2 regions of the Marinococcus sp. LNHM3E3-2.2 genome follow, and region 1 is predicted to be linked to the other one. Evidence: predicted binding sites of a transcription regulator. Region 1 holds the regulator's gene; the other holds the start of a gene.
What was found. Region 1 encodes Rex, which represses fermentation and respiration genes when NADH is low (regulators of the CRP and FNR family bind a similar motif). Its sites were predicted from a motif close to TTGTGAAATATTTCACAA; they were not measured.
Positions count from the first base shown of each region.

Region 2: the regulator Rex is predicted to act here: its motif matches at 2,816-2,833, upstream of ACTRXF_RS04195 (L-lactate dehydrogenase).

Region 1 covers NZ_JBQLIC010000022.1:6,053-11,517, reverse strand. The annotation lists gene groL (chaperonin GroEL) at 1-275, opposite strand, end outside; gene groES (co-chaperone GroES) at 320-604, opposite strand; gene ACTRXF_RS15710 (lysostaphin resistance A-like protein) at 955-1,680, shown strand; gene ACTRXF_RS15705 (DUF4305 domain-containing protein) at 1,682-1,870, shown strand; gene ACTRXF_RS15700 (redox-sensing transcriptional repressor Rex) at 1,944-2,591, opposite strand; gene ACTRXF_RS15695 (ATP-binding cassette domain-containing protein) at 2,762-4,702, shown strand; gene tsaD (tRNA (adenosine(37)-N6)-threonylcarbamoyltransferase complex transferase subunit TsaD) at 4,750-5,465, opposite strand, start outside.
Region 2 covers NZ_JBQLIC010000002.1:321,297-326,761, reverse strand. The annotation lists gene ACTRXF_RS04215 (hypothetical protein) at 1-48, shown strand, start outside; gene ACTRXF_RS04210 (STAS domain-containing protein) at 114-947, opposite strand; gene ACTRXF_RS04205 (NAD(P)H-binding protein) at 1,030-2,466, opposite strand; gene ACTRXF_RS04200 (hypothetical protein) at 2,531-2,713, opposite strand; gene ACTRXF_RS04195 (L-lactate dehydrogenase) at 2,896-3,858, shown strand; gene ACTRXF_RS04190 (SEC-C metal-binding domain-containing protein) at 4,011-5,060, shown strand; gene ACTRXF_RS04185 (DoxX family protein) at 5,108-5,465, opposite strand, start outside.

The DNA.
Region 1 (5,465 bases):
GTTGCTGTTGTTGTACCGTCACCGGCAATGTCGTTCGTTTTGCTTGCAACCTCGGATACGAGCTGCGCGCCCATATTTTCGAAGTTGTCTTCGAGTTCGATTTCTTTGGCGATGGTTACACCGTCATTGGTGATAAGCGGGGAACCGAACTTTTTTTCCAGAACAACGTTGCGGCCTTTCGGTCCAAGTGTTACTTTTACAGCGTTTGCGAGCTCGTCGACACCGCGGAGCATCGCGCGGCGGCCGTTTTCACTAAACTTAATATCTTTAGCCATGATGAAATCCTCCTAATGTAATAATGATTTCGAAATGAAGCTGATTACTGAACTACAGCGAGGATGTCGCTTTCGCGAACGATTAAATAATCTTTGCCGTCGTATTTCACTTCTGTGCCTGCAAACTTCGAATAAACGACGATGTCGCCTTCGTTTACTTCCGGCGCTACGCGTTCACCGTTGTCTTTTACAGCACCGGCACCTACGGAAACCACGCGTCCCTCCTGTGGTTTCTCCTGAGCGGAGTCCGGCAGCACAATACCGCCAGCGGTTTTTTCTTCTGATTCTACCTGTTCGAGTACGAGTCGATCACCTAAAGGCTTTAACAAGGAAAACAACCTCCTTAGAATATTTTCATCGTCCGTTATATGTAACGGGAACGACAGTAACAACATTTGTTGTTAGCACTCTTTCGATTCGAGTGCTAAACCCAATTATTATATTAATCAACCTGGGCTTTGTTTGCAAGAGGGAAGCGAAAATTTTTTCTTCCTTTTCCCACTCCAGCGCTTGATGGCACCTGAATTCACATTCCCTGCTAATCGTTTTATTAACCTTATATTTCAAAATTGTCATAAATTCGCAAGCGCTCTCTTTATTCTTCCTGCAGGTACCTGTGATACAATTAGAGCGTTCGAAACTGGATTTAACCGAGAGAGATTAGGAGTGATCCCCTTCCATGGCCGCACGTTACTGGAGCATTGTTATTATTTATGTACTTATGCAGCTTTCGGGCATCGTTGCCGTCCCGGCCCTTTTGGCTGTAGGCAGCTTTGATTCCGCGCAGCAGGCTTCGTACTTCTGGATTTTTGCGAGCTTTATCGTCGCTTTGATTGTTATTTTAATTCTACTGATTCCTGAAAGAGGCCAGCGCCTTGCGTTTAATAAGCCAAAAATGCCGTGGCCGAATTCCGTAGCCTGGATTTTTATCGGGTTCGCCCTCGCCTACGCCGGTCAGATCGTTGCCGGTTTGATCGAACAAAACCTGCTCGGCATCGATACGGCGTCTGAAAACACGGCGCAGATCATTGAGCTTGTTAACAGCATGCCGGCCTTTGTCATTATCGTAGCTGTGATCGGACCGATTCTCGAAGAACTGGTGTTCCGTAAAGCTATATTCGGCTCGCTGTACAAACGAACAAACTTTTTTATTGCCGCTATTATCAGCTCCCTGATATTTGCTGCTGTGCATTTGGATTTCACCCACCTGCTCGTTTACACTATGATCGGCTTTGTGTTCGCTTATTTGTATGTCAAAACCGGCCGCATCATCGTGCCGATAATCGTCCACTCCATCATGAACGCATTTGTGGTCGGTATTCAGGTATTGTTCCAGGATGAAATCGAACGCATTATGCGTGAAGCCGAGAGTGCACTTATTCTGCTTGTTCAGGGGTTGATGTAATATGAAAGCTTCTACCGCTGCCCTTTTTTACTTTGTGCTCGGCGGAGTACTGCTGATGTTTACGTACTTTTCCGTCAGCGAGTCCTCCTGGTCGTTCTGGAGCATTCTGCTCGCCGCCTTTGCCGCCTACGACCTCGTAATGGGATTCAATTATCTGCGCCTCATGTCGGAGCAGAAAAAGAAGAAATAGCAAAAGGGACCGCCTGAATGTTGGCTGGTCCCTTTTTTATGGGTCAGTATAAATGAAGTATCCTGCTGGCAGCCTATTCGTTGTCCAGCGGATAATTTTTCAGAAAGTACACGAGCGTCTGCAGCTCGATGGCAAGATCAATATGATGCACGCGTACAGACGCAGGGACGGATAAGCGCGCCGGGGTAAAGTTCAGAATGCCGCTGATGCCTGCCTCCACCAGTTTTTCTCCAGTCGTCTGGGCGGCGGCGGACGGCACGGTGAGCATTGCTACGGAAACGTTATGCTCTTCAAGCTTCTCCGCCAGATCATCGGTATGATACACCGGCACATTTCCAATCTGCTCTCCCACCATGTCTTTATTGATATCAAATGCAGCCACAATCCGGGTGTTTTCATTTTTGGAGAAATTGTAGCGAAGCAGCGCCTTCCCGAGGTTCCCGACGCCGAGAAGTACGACGTCTGTCGCCTCATCCTGGTCCAGGGTAGTCCGGAAAAACGACAGCAGGTACTGTACATTGTAGCCGTACCCTTTCTTGCCGAGCGCGCCGAAATATGAAAAATCCCGGCGGATTGTTGCCGAATCCACCTTGACCGCCTCACTCAATTCGGTTGAAGAAACGCGGGTTTTGCCTGTTGCATACAGGCTTTCCAGAAATCGATAATATAGGGGCAGCCGCTTTGCGGTTGCCTGCGGAATTTTTTGCTGGTCTGTATTCATAATTATTTCCACCTAAATGTATTGTCATTGTCTGTAGACAGTATAGCATGCGTCCCTATGAAAACGTACCGAAACGCTTACCTGCAGCAAGACGTATCCTATTTCGCGTTTCGCCGAAAAGTACGATACACTGATACTATCAGAGTTGTTATTAAAGGAGCTATATAAATATGATTTTACTTCAATGTTCGGGTGTCACCAAGTCTTTTGGGGCAGAAACCGTACTTGATCAAATAAAACTCGAGGTAAAGGAAGGTGAGCGGGTGGCCCTGGTCGGCAAAAACGGGGCCGGCAAATCCACTCTCCTGAAAATTCTTGCCGGTGAATCCTCGTATGATTCCGGTTCGATCACGATGCCAAAGGGCACGACATTCGGGTATCTTGAGCAGCATACCGGCCTGAACAGTGATAAAACGATGTGGGATGAAATGCTTGATGTTTTTACCCACCTGCAAAAAGCTGAAGCGGAGCTGCGTCGTATGGAATCGAAAATGTCCGAGCCCGATATTATTGACGACGCCAGGGCCTATGAAAAGCTGATGGCCGACTATGACCAGCGCCAGCAGGAATTCGAAGCGCGCGGCGGCTACCGCTACGAGTCCGACATCCGCACGGTGCTGGCGGGTCTTGGCTTTGGCAGCTTCTCTCTCGACACGCCGGTGCAGTCGTTAAGCGGCGGCCAGAAGACCCGTCTTGCTCTCGGCAAGCTGCTCCTGGCCAAGCCGGAGCTCTTAATTCTTGACGAGCCGACCAACCATCTTGATATGGATACACTGCGCTGGCTCGAGCAGTATTTAAGCAGTTATCCGGGGGCTGTCCTGATCGTTTCCCACGACCGGTACTTTCTGGACCAGATCGTAACGAAGGTATACGAAATTATTCATAAGAAAGCCCGTTTGTTCTACGGCAACTACAGTGCCTTTCAGGAAAAACGGGCCGAGCTGTTTGAACAGGAAATGCAGGCCTATGAAAAGCAGCAGAAGGAAATTTCTGAGCTTGAAGACTTCGTGCAGAAAAACATCGTACGCGCATCTACAACAAAACGGGCCCAGAGCCGGCGGAAAAAGCTCGAGAAAATGGATAAGCTCGACAAACCGCAGCGGGACGGCAAATCCGCTACTCTGCGCTTCGACATCGACCGTCAGAGCGGCAACGATGTATTGAAAGCAGAAGACCTCACCTTTCGTTTTGACAACAAAGCGCCTGTGTTCGAACGTTTAAATGTCCGGGCCCAGCGCGGTGAGAGCATTGCGCTGATTGGACCAAACGGGACGGGGAAAAGTACCTTTTTAAAAACGATCAAGGGAGACTTTGAACCGGATGAAGGGCATATTCAGCTCGGAAGTAAAGTAGATCTCGGCTATTACGACCAGCAGCAGGCCGAACTGAATTCAGGCAAAACCGTCCTGCAGGAGCTGTGGGATGAATATCCGCTCGAAAACGAAAAGGATATTCGTACCGTGCTCGGCCAGTTTTTATTTACCGGCGAAGACGTACTGAAGCAGGTGTCCGACCTTAGCGGCGGCGAAAAAGCGCGCCTCTCGCTCGCCAAAATGATGATGCAGAAGTCGAATTTTCTACTGCTTGACGAGCCGACCAACCATCTCGATCTCGACAGCAAGGAAGTGCTCGAAGACGCTCTGATTGATTACCCGGGAACAATTTTGTTTGTTTCCCACGACCGGTACTTTCTGAACCGGATTGCAACACGCATTCTCGAAATGGGGGACGGCGACGTCCGCAACTACATCGGGGATTATGATTACTATTTGTTCAAAAAAGAAGAAGAACGGGAAAAAGCAGCGCTTCAGGCCGAGCGTGAAGGACCGAAGCAGGAGGATGCCGGTGCGGCTAAATCCTCGTTTGCAGACGACAAAGCAGCCAAGCGGGAGGCCCGCAAGCGGCAGCGCCGCATCGAGCAAATTGAACAGGATATTGAAGCCAAGGAACAGCTCGTCGAGGAGCAGGAAGCAGCTCTTTTCGAGCCCGACGTATACGAAGACCATGAAAAGGCCGCCGGCTATCAGACCTCAATCAATGAACTGAGAGGCGAGCTAGAGCAGCTGATGGAGGAATGGGAAGAGCTGCAGCTCGAAGAATCCAGTTCCTAGTTACAGCAAAACCCGTGTTCTCTGCAAAAGAGAGCACGGGTTTTTTGTTACGTATGAAGCGGCAGGCCGGGCACCCCGTTTAAATCCATGCCTGAAAAATTTCCCTTTTTCCAGTTGATATAGGCGGCAGCTCCGATCATGGCTGCATTATCGGTACATAAATGAAGCGGCGGGATCTGCAGCTTTACGCCGCTCTCTCTGAATTTTTCTTCCATCGCAGCCCGCAGACCGCTGTTGGCTGCCACACCTCCGACTACCATTACCTGTCTGGCTCCGCAGGCTTCTGCCGCTCGGGCCGTTTTCTCCGTCAGCACGGTAATGACGCTCTGCTGAAAGCTTGACGCAATGTCTTCCGGAGCTAGTTCTTCCCCACGCTGGCGGGCATTATGGAGTGTATTCATGACGGCTGATTTCAATCCGCTGAAGCTGAAATCATACGAACCTTCCTCAAGCCACGCCACAGGCAGCGGTACGGTCGGTGCTCCGGTTTTAGCCAGTTTGTCGAGCTCCGGGCCGCCGGGATACGGCAGGCCGAGAGTACGTGCGACTTTATCATATGCTTCTCCCACGGCATCATCTCTTGTCTGGCCGAGCAGATCATACTCCCCTTCTTCTTTGATCAGCACCAGCTCCGTATGGCCGCCGGATACAACGAGGGCAAGAGCTGGGTACTCCCACTCCGCCTCGAGCCGGGTCGCCTGAATATGACCCGCAATATGGTGAACGCCTATCAACGGCAGCCCCTTCGCGTAGGCTGTCGCTT
Region 2 (5,465 bases), on a different contig from region 1:
GGTAAAAAATTCGTTGAGAAACCAACGTACGTCGTAGAAAAAGTCTAAGCACAGATGAATCTGTGTTAAAGACGCAGAAAAGACCGGCACCCTTCAAAGGGCGCCGGTCTTTTTTAATGCTTTTGGTCCATTGCCTGGGAAAGCGACGAGGCAATCGGCACATCCTGAAATCTGATGCCAAGATTGACGGAGGTTTGGGCGATTTCGGGACGCATGCCTGCCAGAACAGGCTGTACGCCAATCAGCTTTAACGAACGGATCAGCCCGAAAATCTGATGAGCGACGTGGGTATCGATGCCGGCTACGCCGGAAAGGTCAATAAACAATTCAGAGACCTGCTTTTTCGAGCACGCCTCAAGTGTGTGCTCGAGTATTACTGCAGCCCGTTCTTCGTCAATTTCTCCAATTAACGGAAGAAGGGCGGAGGATTTATTCAGAGAGATAACCGGAGCGCTCAGTTCATTAATAATGCTTTCCCTCGCTTCTAATTTCTGAAGGAGCAGCCGGTTGGATTTTTCCACGTAAGAAAGAATAATCTGATCCATGCCGTTTGTTACGAGCTCCCGAAGCTGTTCTTTCATATTCGCAGAGAGCTCTGCGTGCTCTTCCGCATAAAAGCGCTTCAAATAGGCAGTATACTGCTCCCTGTACCTCATCATTTCCCGGACGACCCGCGCATCCTTCGTCCGGAAGTATTTAGGATCACTGATAATGCCGTCTATCCATACTTCAAAGGTATTCTCCCATGTATTCCGATCCTCGATAAAAATACTCGAGAAATATAAATGAAACTCATACGTCTGAGACTTCAGTTCCTCAACTTCTTTTGGGTCAGTCGTTGCGTAAGCAGATTCTCTGTCTGATTCCTCCAACGTTTCGTACCATGAATTCGCCATTTCCGCTGCGTGATTGACAAAATAGTCACGGATCAACTGGTTGGTGCTCATACGGCACCGTCTCCCTTCTGTATGCAGACTACTCATATCCTTTTCCGTGTTCCTTAAAAAAGGTGAAACTAAACGAGGAAAATTATGACTCCGGCTGGAGCTGACGGGACCTCCTTAACGTCCACTGATCTTTTTCAAGGTGTGCTTTAAAGCGGTTCATGATCCAAAGATGAATAAACGCCTGGGTATATTGATAAAAGTACCATGGCATAGCCGGAACATAATCATGTACCGCTACAATGCACTGGTTCGTGTGAGGAATTTTACGAAATTCCAGCCGGCCCCGTTCTCCTTCATTTACCTGTGCAAGGAGTCCACCGGTAATATAGTACAGCGCCCGGTCTTCTTCACTGCGCTCCTTGGAATAGGAGAGCTCGAGAAATGTTCTTTTCATAAAGGCAGGCCGCAGGCCGTACTGGTAGCGATCGGTCGTTTCCACCTTTACGAATGGGCGCAGAAGCTTCGGAAGCCACTTTATATAATAACGGGCCGTCCAGTCTGCGTCTCTTCCACTTGGGATGGTGACGCGCTGGACAGAGCGTACATTCCGCTCGACAGGTGCCGGCTTCAGGCGTGCCAGAATCGAGGACTGCTCCTTCCTGCTTTCCTTCAGAGAGTTTTCTGCCGCCTCCCGGAAAGGAATTTTTCCATCACTGATGCCCTTCACACTTTTGGCAGGGTCAGCCACCATTGGATGGATCAGGCTTTCAATCAGCGGATAAACCAGGCTTTTCGGCGTCCCTGTAGTTACACTCACCCACAGTCTTGAAAGGCGCACGGTGAAAAACGGCACGGTGACTGCGTAACGCTTTTTCCCCATCACCTTTGAAGTGATGTTCATCATTTTCCGGTAGGTCATTACGTCCGGCCCTCCAACATCGATGGAACGGTTGTAGAGCGATTCTTCCCCGATACTTTTTTGCAGACTGTTTAATACGTCGGCAAGCGCAATCGGATGGGTCTTGGTCTGCGTCCATTTCGGAAGGATCATGACCGGCAGCCGCTTTACCAGCTTTGCGAGAATAGGAAACGAGGAGCCCTGTGGCCCGACAATCAATCCCGCTCGTATAGCAGTCACAGGCGTCCGGTACGATTTCAGGATATTTTCTACTTCCAGCCGGCTGCTTAAATGACGGGACAGGCGGTCGGCTTCAGGAATAATGCCGCTCAAATAAACGACCTGCTTCACCTGCTTCTGCTCGGCGGCACGCGCGAAATTATCGGCAAGGATAACGTCCATATCTTCAAAGCTTCCCTGAGTTAATTTGGACGTCGGCATCATCGAATGAACTAAGTATAAAGCGTAATCTGCACCTTCAAGTGCCTGTTCCGCGTCTTTTAATGAAAATAAGTCACACGAGCGCCATGTTACATGCTCCTCGTTTTCTTTTGTGTCTATGTTTCTCGACAGAGCAATAATATCCGCGTGCTTTTTCAGTTCCTTCATCAGGTTTCTTCCGATATATCCACTAGCGCCAGTAATAGCTATCACCGGTCTCCGGCCGTTTATATCCTCCATGCTTGCACGCTCCTTTTCGCTTATAAGCTTTACATATACCATTCCCTAATTTCTCCGCCGCTAATTACATATTTATTTTAGAAATAATCCACTGCGCAATTATCACTGTAACAAAGCTGACGAGAAATCCGAAAACTACAAAAGCAAGCACCCACAGCCATCCTCTGTCGAGATTCAGACCGGCGAGCAGACCAATCACTGCCCACGTCAACGCTGTCGGCAGCGCATATTTTAACGCATTTTCCATCGAGTCATTCCCCCTCTTCTGCTCCTTTCCCGTTTCGATTTCCTCCCAACACGTAAGTTCATCATTTGTTCACAATTATATATTTTCTGTGCTTGCATCACTTTGTGAAATGGTGCACAATATAAATAGATAAAGATTGCTCATTCATTCACATGATTCATATTCGAAAGGGGATTTTATATATGAAAAGAAATCACGTCCACCGGGTTGTTGTTGTCGGAGCCGGAGCTGTCGGCAGCGGCTATGCATTTTCGTTAATTAATCAGGGCGTCGTCGAGGAGCTCGTGATCATCGATCTGGATGAACGCAAGGCCGAAGGGGACGTGATGGATCTCAATCACGGTAAAGCCTTTGCCCCGCATCCTACTAAAACATGGTTTGGCACCTATGAAGACTGCCGGGATGCCGACATTGTCTGTATTACTGCCGGTGCCAACCAAAAACCCGGGGAAAGCCGTCTCGATCTTGTAGGCAAAAACACGGCTATATTTAAAAATATCGTCGGTCAGGTGATGGATAACGGCTTTGACGGAATATTCCTTATCGCCACTAACCCTGTGGATATTCTTACGTATGCCACCCAGCAGTTCAGCGGGCTTCCAAGAGAACGGGTCATTGGAAGCGGGACAATTCTGGATACCGCCCGCCTGCGGTTTATGCTGAGTGACTATTTTGATACCGCTGCCCAGAATGCCCACGCCTATATCATTGGTGAACACGGCGACACATCGCTTGCCGTCTGGAGCCAGGCAAACGTCGGCGGCCGAAACGCAGTAGAACTCGCAGATGAAAAAGAAAACAAAAATGTGAAGGAAATGAAAGGCATGATTAAAGACGTCCGCGGGGCTGCCTATGAGATCATTGAGCGTAAGGGCGCCACCAGCTATGGCATCGCAATGGGACTCACCCGTATTACAAACGCGATTCTTAAAAACGAAAACAGCGTTTTGACCGTCAGCGCCCACCTTGACGGCCAGTACGGAGAAAATAATCTATGCATCGGTGTACCGGCCGTCATTAACCGCGAGGGAATACGGGAAGTGATCGAACTGCCACTGAATGAAGAGGAAGCCCAAGACTTCCACCACAGCGCAGAGACACTCCGCAGCGTATGGGAAAATGCGAACGGCCAAGCGGCTAATTAAGCAGGTCTCTTATTATACAAATACAGCCCTTCCACTGCGAAGGGTTTTTTCACGTCTCCACCCCCCTGAAGCGCACGGATTCCCCATTTCGGGGCAATGTATGTTAGAATTTGAAGGAATAGTAACATACTAGTGAGAAGGAGCCTGAATGTATGAGTATTTCACGTAACGACCCGTGTCCTTGCGGCAGCGGTAAAAAATACAAAAAATGCTGCGGCGATCCCGCCAACCAGCCAGCTTATACGACTGAAGAAGTAACCAACATACAGCTGGATCTTGCAGCCGCTGCGAACAAAGACAGCCGGAAGGATTTCAGCCATTATTACCGCCGTGTCTACCGGCCGAACTATTTCCCTTATGCCTGGCATAAATTTGTCCAAAACCTGGCGCTTGCCGACTTTTTACTGCACGGCAATGAGCGCAGGGAATGGATGAATATCCATCAGCAGATAGAGCAGAACAGTCAGCACCCGCGGCTTCAACGGCTTTATTCCAACTGGACCGGGCATAACCTGTCATTATTTCGTTTGAATAAAATGACCGACGACTGGTACGAAGTCACTGACCTGTTGAGCGATGAAGTTCACCACATTGAACCACTGTCCTTTTTCCGCGACCTGCAGGAAAACATTGTATTCCTTGCCTTTTTAGTTCCTGTGGAGGACAAATGGTATCCAATGCTCGGCCTGCTGCCGTTTCATCCGGACTTCGGCGATGACGTCATTAAAAGTGTTACCGGCTCTGTTCCGGATAACGAAGCGGATAAAGCCGGCTGGATCACGCATCACCTGCCGGACGTGCTTCGCACACTTAAGGATGATCTTCAGGAAAAATACCAGGAAGCAGATAGCACCTCCACCACCCCGTCTGAAACAGGTTCAGATGCTGCGGCCGATACAACAGAGACCGCTGCGGCATCCACTTCAGGCCTGAACGACGACCAGCAGAAGGTAGTGGAGGCGCTCGAAAACTCCGATCAGCTGTCTAAAGACGCAGCAGCTGCAGCTTCAGAGCTGTGGGCACGCTTTTGTGAACAGGAAAATCCTGTTATCCGCAAGCCGGAAGCCCAGGCAGCAGCCCTTGAATACGCAGTAGGAGGCGGCACCCAGAAAGAAATCGCCGAACGCTACGGCGTGGCCTCGTCCACTATTCGTACGCAGTGGAAAAAGATGGAGCCTTATACGTCAAATGAAAATGCATAAACAGTAAACGGCCTGCAGGGGTTTATCCCTGCAGGCCGTTTACTGCTTCAGAAAGAACGTTTCTTTTTTCGTTTTTTCAAGGCAAGCATGCGGCTTCCAGTAAGTGCCAGATGAATAGAGGCAGCCATCAGTATAAGATCAAGCTCAAAGCCCCCAATCAGTCCCTGCTGCCATTTGACCGTTACAATCGCTCCAAGCATAATGAGTGCAAACAGCCCCGCCACGACACGCGTCAGCAGTCCTAGAATCAGTAAAATTCCTCCCGCGGCTTCGATGACTGCTACAGCGTAAGCCGTGCCTTCCGGCATGCCCATGCTGCCAAACGATGCAGCCTGGTCACCCATTCCGTTCAGTAATTTATCTGCTCCGTGGGCTAAAAATATCACGCCTGTCACGACCCGGAGG